Linked DNA regions of Methylobacterium currus. The main gene of each other region encodes a partner of the protein of the gene in region 2 in a complex. Links are inferred from orthologs where the notes say so. Each region holds a gene or a part of one and is shown on either strand. Other genes may lie near its edges.

Region 1 (4,081 bases), 5.9 Mb from region 2 along the record:
GGCACCGCCTACTTCACCCCCGAGGGCCGGCCGCGGGCGGTGGCCGGGGTGGTGCTGGACGTGACGGATGCCGAGCGCATGGCCGGCCTGCACCGCGAGGAGCAGCGCCGCAAGCGGGCCTTGTTCGAGCAGGCGCAGACTTGGATGCACGCCTCGCCCTACTCGGCCTCCCTCCGCATCGCCTCGCGCGAGCTCCTGACCCTCACCGGCCTGACCCAGCAGGAGTTCCACGACGACTGGACCCGGATCCTGGTGCCGGAGGAGCGCGCCCGCACCCACGATTACGTCCTCTCGCGGGTCGAGGCCGGGCAGCCCTTCGTGGTCGAGAACCATCTGGCCCTGGCCGGCGGCGAGCGCGGCCTGTTCCGGGGCGTGTTCGTCCCGGTGCGCGGCACCGACGGGCGGATCGAGACCTGGGCCAGCCTGAATTCCCGGATCGACCGGATCCGCCCGGTCCCCATAGCCCCCGTCCCCCCGGGCGCGGTGCGGCACGGCCTGGAGCAGGCGGTCCAGGGCGCGCATCTGCGCGCCGCCCGCGGGCTGCTCGGCTGGTCGATGACCGACCTCGCCGAGGCCAGCAGCCTCTCGCTCTCGACCATCCGGCGCCTGGAGGAGGGGAACGAGGGGCCGGCGGCCCGCAGCCGCCACGCCGCGGTCGAGGCCCTGCGCCGGGCCGGCATCGGCTTCGTGCTCGTCGCGGGCGACGCGATCGCGGTCGCCAAGGTGCGGTGAGCCGCACGAGGTGGTCAAGGTGCGGTCACGAGAGCCCTTTCCGGCTCCGGCAGGGGTTGCCATATGGGGTTCATGCCCGCCCCCAAGAAGCCCCGCCTGTCGACCGGCAAGGCCTCGAAGCCCGAGCTGAAGCCGCTCGATCCGTTCCTCGCCGAGCTCTTGAACCCGGCGCTGAACCGCGACCGCCTGCCCGCCATCGAGCCGCCGCCCGAGCCACCGAAGCGCGGGCGTCCGCGCAAGGACGCGGCCGACGTCAAGCCACCCTCCGGCAAGGCACCCTCTGGCAAGGCACCCTCCGGGCCTGCCCGCAAGGGCAAGCGCGTGCAGGAAGCGACCCCCGCCGGCTTCGGCGAGGCGCCGCAGGCCGCCTTCGCGCACGGCACGGCGGCCGATGTCGAGCCGGCGCTGGCCCAGGCCCTCGGCCTGCGCGAGCCGGACGGCGAGGCGGTGGAGGAGCGCGGGTCGCTCGCGAGCGAGGGCGTCTCGGCCACGGTCGACGCGCTGACCAGGCTCCTCACCGAGGGCAACCCGCTGTTCAAGAACGGCGAGCTGTGGCGCCCGCACCGCCCCGAGCGGCCGCAGAAGTCCGAGGGCGGCGTCCCGTTCCGCCTCAAGTCCGACTTCACGCCGGCCGGCGACCAGCCCCGCGCCATCGCCGAGCTGGTCGCCGGCGTGAAGGGACAGGAGCGCGACCAGGTGCTGCTCGGGGTCACGGGCTCGGGAAAGACCTTCACGATGGCCAAGGTCATCGAGGAGACCCAGCGCCCGGCCCTCATCCTCGCCCCCAACAAGACCCTGGCGGCGCAGCTCTACGGCGAGTTCAAGAGCTTCTTTCCCGACAACGCCGTCGAGTATTTCGTTTCGTACTACGATTATTACCAGCCTGAGGCCTATGTTCCGCGCTCCGACACCTTCATCGAGAAGGAATCGTCGATCAACGAGCAGATCGACCGGATGCGCCACTCCGCCACCCGGGCGCTCCTGGAGCGCGACGACGTCATCATCGTCGCCTCGGTCTCGTGCATCTACGGCATCGGCTCGGTCGAGACCTATACGGCGATGTCGTTCACGGTCAGCCTCGGCGAGAAGATCGAGCAGCGGCAGCTCGTCGCCGACCTGGTGGCGCTGCAATACAAGCGCATCCAGTCCGACTTCGCCCGCGGCACCTTCCGGGTGCGCGGCGACGTGATCGAGCTGTGGCCGGCCCACCTGGAGGACCGCGGCTGGCGCATCGGGCTGTTCGGCGACGAGATCGAGTCGATCTCGGAATTCGATCCGCTCACCGGCAAGACCATCAACACGCTCAAGTTCGTCAAGGTCTACGCCAACAGCCACTACGTGACGCCGCGCCCGACGCTGCAGCAGGCGGTCAAGGGCATCAAGGACGAGCTGAAGTGGCGGGTCGAGGAGCTGACCCGGATGGGCCGGCTGATCGAGGCCCAGCGCCTGGAGCAGCGCTGCACCTTCGACCTCGAGATGATCGAGGCCACGGGCGCCTGCAACGGCATCGAGAACTATTCGCGATACCTCACCGGCCGGAAACCCGGCGAGCCGCCGCCGACCCTGTTCGAGTACCTGCCCGACAACGCCCTCGTCTTCACCGACGAGAGCCACGTCACGGTCTCGCAGATCGGCGGCATGTACCGGGGCGACTTCCGCCGCAAGGCGACGCTCGCCGAATACGGCTTCCGGCTGCCCTCCTGCCTCGACAACCGCCCGCTGCGGTTCGAGGAATGGGACGCGATGCGCCCGCAATCGATCCACGTCTCGGCGACGCCGGCGAAGTGGGAGCTGGAGCAGACCGGCGGCGTCTTCGCCGAGCAGGTCATCCGGCCGACCGGCCTCGTCGACCCGGTGATCGAGGTGCGCCCGGCCCGCTCCCAGGTCGACGACCTCTTGGGGGAGGTGAAGGAGGTGGCGGCCGCCGGCTACCGCACGCTGGTGACGACGCTGACCAAGCGCATGGCCGAGGACCTGACCGAGTACCTGCACGAGAACGGCGTGCGGGTGCGCTACATGCACTCGGACATCGACACCCTGGAGCGCATCGAGATCATCCGCGACCTGCGGCTCGGCGCCTTCGACGTGCTGATCGGCATCAACCTCCTGCGCGAGGGCCTCGACATCCCGGAATGCGCGCTGGTCGCCATCCTCGACGCCGACAAGGAGGGTTTTCTCCGCTCCGAGACCTCGCTGATCCAGACCATCGGCCGCGCCGCCCGCAACGCCGAGGCCCGCTGCATCCTGTACGCCGACCAGGTCACCGGCTCGATGGAGCGGGCGATGGCGGAGACCGAGCGCCGGCGCAAGAAGCAGCTCGCCTACAACGCGGAGCACGGCATCACGCCCCAGAGCGTGAAGCGCAACATCGCCGACATCCTGGAGAGCGTCTTCGAGCGCGACCACGTCCAGGTCGATACGGGGCTGGCCAAGTCCGCCGTGACGGTGGGCCACAACCTCAAGGCGGTGATGGCCGACCTCGAGAAGCGGATGCGGACGGCCGCCGCCGACCTCGACTTCGAGGAGGCGGCGCGCCTGCGCGACGAGCTCAAGCGGCTCCAGGCCACCGAACTCGCCATCGCCGACGACCCGATGGCCGGACAGGCCGAGGTCGAGCGCGAGGCCGGCCGCTTCGGCGCCAAGCGCAAGCGCAGGGGGCCTGACTCCTTGGGGCCTGAATCCCTGAGCTACGGCCCCGGCGGCAAGGGTACCTCCGACGAGGGCACCCGCATCCGCGAGCCCGACCTCGACGACATGGGCCCGGGCACCGACCGCGAGGTGCCCTTCACCTACGCCGAACGCCCGACCGGCCGCTCGACGCAGGGCTTCCCGGGCCAGCGGCCGAAATACAAGGGGCGCAAGGGGCGGGGCTGAGGGGCGAGGGGAGCGCTCGTCGTGGAAGCCGCCCGGCCATGCCGAACCGGCTTCGATGGAGCCATTCCGGCTCCTCGTATGCCCACGCCCGTCGGCGAGAGGAGAGCGTCGGACGAAGTCGATCCTGGGTGCCGGCATCGTGGCGGTGATCCTGCTTCCCGCGCCCGTGCTGGCGCAGGCGGCGCAGACGACCGCCGCCGGCCTGCGGTTGCCCCAGGTCATTGCCGGCAAGTCCCCGGCGCCCGATGCCGGCAGGGACGTCGCCGCCGCTCCTCCGGCGCATGTCGACTCGCTGGCGGACGACGTCAACCGGCCGCTCTCCGCGACCGCGGAGCCGCCGCCCGACCCGCTCGTCACGCACCGGCCGGAGCCGGCCCGCCGATAGCGCCCGCGGAACGTCTCTCCGGCAGTGAGCCGGCCGGTTTTCCCCCGAGGACACGCCCGGTTTGCCTGTCCGACATCGCCCGAACTGGCC
Region 2 (3,722 bases):
GCTCTTCCTCGAAGCGAGTGCGGTGCACCCGGATCGGGCGGTCATCAACCAGTTCAAGTCGTGCGCGTCGTCTCTTCACGGATCAACACTCCCACTGGACTTGCGGTGCCGATTATCGTGTGCCCTCTCGTGTCCCAGATCTCCTTTGGTCTTGTGACGACTCAAAGCCTCATCGGCCGCAACGGTTCCGGTCGGGGTTGACGCAGGCGGTGGACAAGTCCGCCTGTTTCATCCGACAGGGTAAGCAGCCGATGATGAACGAGCAATTGTCGCGCCGCACCATGCCCCTGCGAAACCGGAGGGGCATCGTACGGAGCGACGAATTGTGATGAAAACCACACAGAGGTGGAGTGAGCCGACGCTGGAGGATGGGCGGCGTCGGCGCGGACCGTGAGGACCGGCTGGCCGGATGAGCTCGCCACCTGATCGCCGCTCCCGGTTGGCCCGCATACGGGAGCGAGGTCCCGCAGACGGAACGTAGATCCCGCAGACGGGCGCCCGCGGGACCGCTTCAGCCCGGCTGGACGAAGCTGTCGAGGACCATCTTCCGGCCGGCCTTGTCGAAGTCAACGGTGAGCTTGTTGCCGTCGACGGCCGCCACCGAGCCCGGTCCGAATTTGGTGTGGAAGATGCGTGCGCCGGGCTCGAAGGCCGACGGCGTGCCGGTGGATTTGGCCACCAGCGTGCCCTCGATCTGCTGCGGCCCGCGCCGGCCGGGCGCCGCACTGCGCCCGCCCCCGCCGAACCGGTCCTGGGCGGCGGCCTGGGCCTGAGCCCGCTGCCAGCCCGGGGTGGAGTAGGACGAGCCGAAGGCCGGCGCCTGCCGGTCGAACCGCGACGGGCCCTGCGAGAAGCTCGCGGGCGCGTCGAGCACCGCGACGCTGGCCTCGGGCAGCTCGTCGATGAATCGGCTCGGCACGGTCGAGGACCACAGGCCGTGGATGCGCCGGTTGACCGCGAAGGAGATCTTGGCCCGCTTGCGCGCCCGGGTCAGGCCGACATGGGCGAGGCGCCGCTCCTCCTCCAGCCCCGCCCGACCGCTCTCGTCGAGGGCGCGCTGGTTCGGAAAAAGGCCGTTCTCCCAGCCGGGAAGAAAGACGGTGTCGAACTCGAGGCCCTTCGCCGCGTGGAGCGTCATCAGGCTCACCCGGTCGCCGCCCTCGGCCTCGTTGGCATCCATGACCAAAGAGACGTGTTCGAGGAAGCCGGCGAGGTCCGGGAACTCCTCCATCGAGCGCACCAGCTCCTTCAGGTTCTCCAGCCGGCCGGCGGCGTCGGCGGTGCGCTCCTTCTGCCACATCTCGGTGTAGCCGGATTCCTCCAGGATCGTCTGCGCCACCTCGGTGTGCGGCTGGTCCTCCAGGAGCTTGGCCCAGCGGGAAAAGCTCTGGCACAGGGCGCGCAGGGTCGAGCGGGGCTTGGGCTTCAGCTCCTCGGTCTCGCTCATCATGCGGGCGGCCTGGAGCAGCGGCACCTTGGCGCGCCGCGCCAGGCCGTGCAGCGCCTGGAGCGTCGCGTCGCCCAAGCCCCGCTTCGGCGTGTTGAAGATCCGCTCGAAGGCGAGGTCGTCAGAGCCGTTGGCGACGATGCGCAGGTAGGCCAGGGCGTCGCGGATCTCGGCCCGCTCGTAGAAGCGCGGGCCGCCGACCACCCGGTAGGGCAGGCCGAGCTGGACGAAGCGGTCCTCGACCTCGCGCATCTGCGCCGAGATGCGCACCAGCACGGCGATCTCCGACAGCGCGTGGCCCTTGGCCTGCAGGCTCTCGATCTCCTCGCAGACGAGGCGCGCCTCCTCCTCCGAATCCCAGGCGCCGGTGACCGTGACCTTCTCGCCCTCCGGGCTGTCGGTGCGCAGGGTCTTGCCGAGGCGGCCCTCGTTATGGGCGATCAGCACCGAGGCGGCGGCCAGAATGTGGCCGGTCGAGCGGTAGTTGTTCTCCAGCCGCACCACCAGCGCGCCGGGGAAGTCGTGCTCGAAGCGCAGGATGTTGTCGACCTCGGCACCGCGCCAGCCATAGATCGACTGGTCGTCGTCGCCGACGCAGGCGACGTTGCGGTGGCCCTGCGCCAGCAGGCGCAGCCAGAGATACTGGGCGACGTTGGTGTCCTGATACTCGTCGACCAGGATGTAGCGGAACCGCTGCTGGTAATTGGTCAGCACATCCGGGTTCTCGCGCCACAGCCGAAGGCAGAGCAGCAGCAGGTCGCCGAAATCGACCGCGTTCAGTGCCCGCAAGCGCTCCTGATAGGCGGCGTAGAGCGTTCCGCCCTTGCCGAAGCCGAAGGCGCCGGCCTCGCCCGCCGGCACCTGCTCGGGGCCGAGGCCGCGGTTCTTCCAGCCGTCGATCGTGCCGGCGAGGCTGCGGGCGGGCCAGCGCTTCTCGTCGAGGTCGGCGGCGGCGATCACCTGCTTCAGCAGCCGGAGCTGGTCGTCGGTGCCGAGGATCGTGAAGTCGGAGCGCAGGCCCACCAGCTCGGCGTGGCGGCGCAGGATCTTGGTGCCGATGGCGTGGAAGGTGCCGAGCCACGGCATCCCCTCCCCGGCCGGGCCGATGAGGGCGCCGATGCGCTCCTTCATCTCCCGGGCGGCCTTGTTGGTGAAGGTCACCGCCAGGATGTCGAAGGGCCGGGCGCGGCCGGTGGCGATCAGGTGGGCGATGCGGGTGGTGAGCACCCGGGTCTTGCCGGTCCCGGCGCCGGCGAGCACCAGCACCGGCCCTTCCGTCGCCTCGACGGCGCGGCGCTGCTCGGGGTTGAGCCCCGTGAGATAGGGCGCGTCCTGGGGCACCACCGCAGCGCGGGCGCGGGCGGAGATCGAGGTGGGGGCGGTCCCGGCCGGGAAGTCGCGAGTCATGCCCGCATCACTGGACCAAAACGCGAACGGCGTCGAGAGCGGTGGGCGCATCCCTCTTTCGCCGAGCACCGCACCCTTGTACCGCACCCTTGTACCGCACCCTCGCACCGGAACCTTGCAGGAACCTCGGCGTCGTCCCTCACGGACAGGCCATCGGTTTTCGAAAGGTATCCCATGCGCGCCCACAGCCTCCTGATCCTGGCGCTCGTCGCCATGCCGTTCCCGGCGCTGGCGCAGAATCAGGTTCCCGCCAACCGCTCCCAGCAATCCGTCGAGGGGATCAACCGCTCGATCGAATCGCGGGCCGAGTCACGCAGCATCCAGCAGCAGAACCGGTTCGAGACCAACCAGCTTCAGGGCCAGATCCAGCGCCAGCAGAGCCTGCCGCCGCCGCCGGCGCCGATCATCGTGCCGGGTCGCTGACCCGTCACGGGTCGCCGACCCGTCAGTGCCTCACCCGGGCGCCGGCAGCCGCGAAGGCCATGGTGTCCGGCCGGGCATGGCCGCGGGCCGGGACGCCGATCACCCGGCCGAGATCGTCGGGCCGCGGCAGCCGGGCATGCGAGCCGAGCATGACCGAGAGATTGGCCTGGATGTCCTCCGGGAACGGCGCCACGCGCCGCGTCGCCGGATCGACGTGGAGGGACAGGTTCTCGGAGGTGGCGGCGACCCAGCCCTCGGTGGCGTGGCGGATCTCGGAGTAGAAGTGGATCCGCTTCTCGTCGAAGGCGATGAGCTGCAGCGTCACCCGCACGGGATCGTCCAGGATCAGCTCGCGGCGGTAGCGCACATGGACCTCGGCCGCGAAGGTCGTGCCGCGACCGGTCTCCATGTAGTCGGGCCCGAGGCCGACGACGCCGAACGCCTC

The links.
Region 1: the proteins of DA075_RS27615 (region 2) and uvrB are in contact, whole or in part, in a crystal structure (PDB 7EGT), measured with the Thermus thermophilus proteins. The link is inferred for Methylobacterium currus from one-to-one orthologs. Residues at the interface, in WP_096412145.1 of Thermus thermophilus: His654, Arg656, Phe657, Gln666, Asp668, Glu669, Lys680, Arg681, Leu682, Ser683, Lys685, Tyr686, Ala687; in WP_096411307.1 of Thermus thermophilus: Glu23, Leu25, Arg26, Asp27, Gly28, Glu29, Arg30, Phe31, Arg55, Glu326, Asp327, Phe328, Glu379, Ser382, Gln383, His398, Gly400, Arg401.

What each region holds. Positions count from the first base shown.
Region 1 is NZ_CP028843.1:125,582-129,662, reverse strand. Bases 406-3,806 are described here. They hold uvrB (excinuclease ABC subunit UvrB), read left to right. Parts: upstream 406-804; coding sequence 805-3,606; downstream 3,607-3,806. Other genes in these bases: DA075_RS00580 (hypothetical protein), read left to right, coding at 3,752-3,806; DA075_RS38070 (PAS domain-containing protein), read left to right, coding at 406-732. Also shown: more of DA075_RS38070, read left to right, coding at 1-405; more of DA075_RS00580, read left to right, coding at 3,807-3,991. UniProt on the Escherichia coli protein: The UvrABC repair system catalyzes the recognition and processing of DNA lesions. A damage recognition complex composed of 2 UvrA and 2 UvrB subunits scans DNA for abnormalities.
Region 2 is NZ_CP028843.1:6,023,827-6,027,548, forward strand. The notes cover bases 184-3,225. They hold DA075_RS27615 (ATP-dependent helicase), read right to left. Parts: upstream 2,855-3,225; coding sequence 512-2,854; downstream 184-511. Other genes in these bases: DA075_RS27620 (hypothetical protein), read left to right, coding at 3,029-3,225. Also shown: DA075_RS27610 (PhoH family protein), read right to left, coding at 1-79; more of DA075_RS27620, read left to right, coding at 3,226-3,277; DA075_RS27625 (thioesterase family protein), read right to left, coding at 3,300-3,722. UniProt on the Escherichia coli protein: A helicase with DNA-dependent ATPase activity. Unwinds DNA duplexes with 3'-5' polarity. Translocates on single-stranded DNA with 3'-5' polarity. Initiates unwinding more efficiently from a nicked substrate than double-stranded DNA.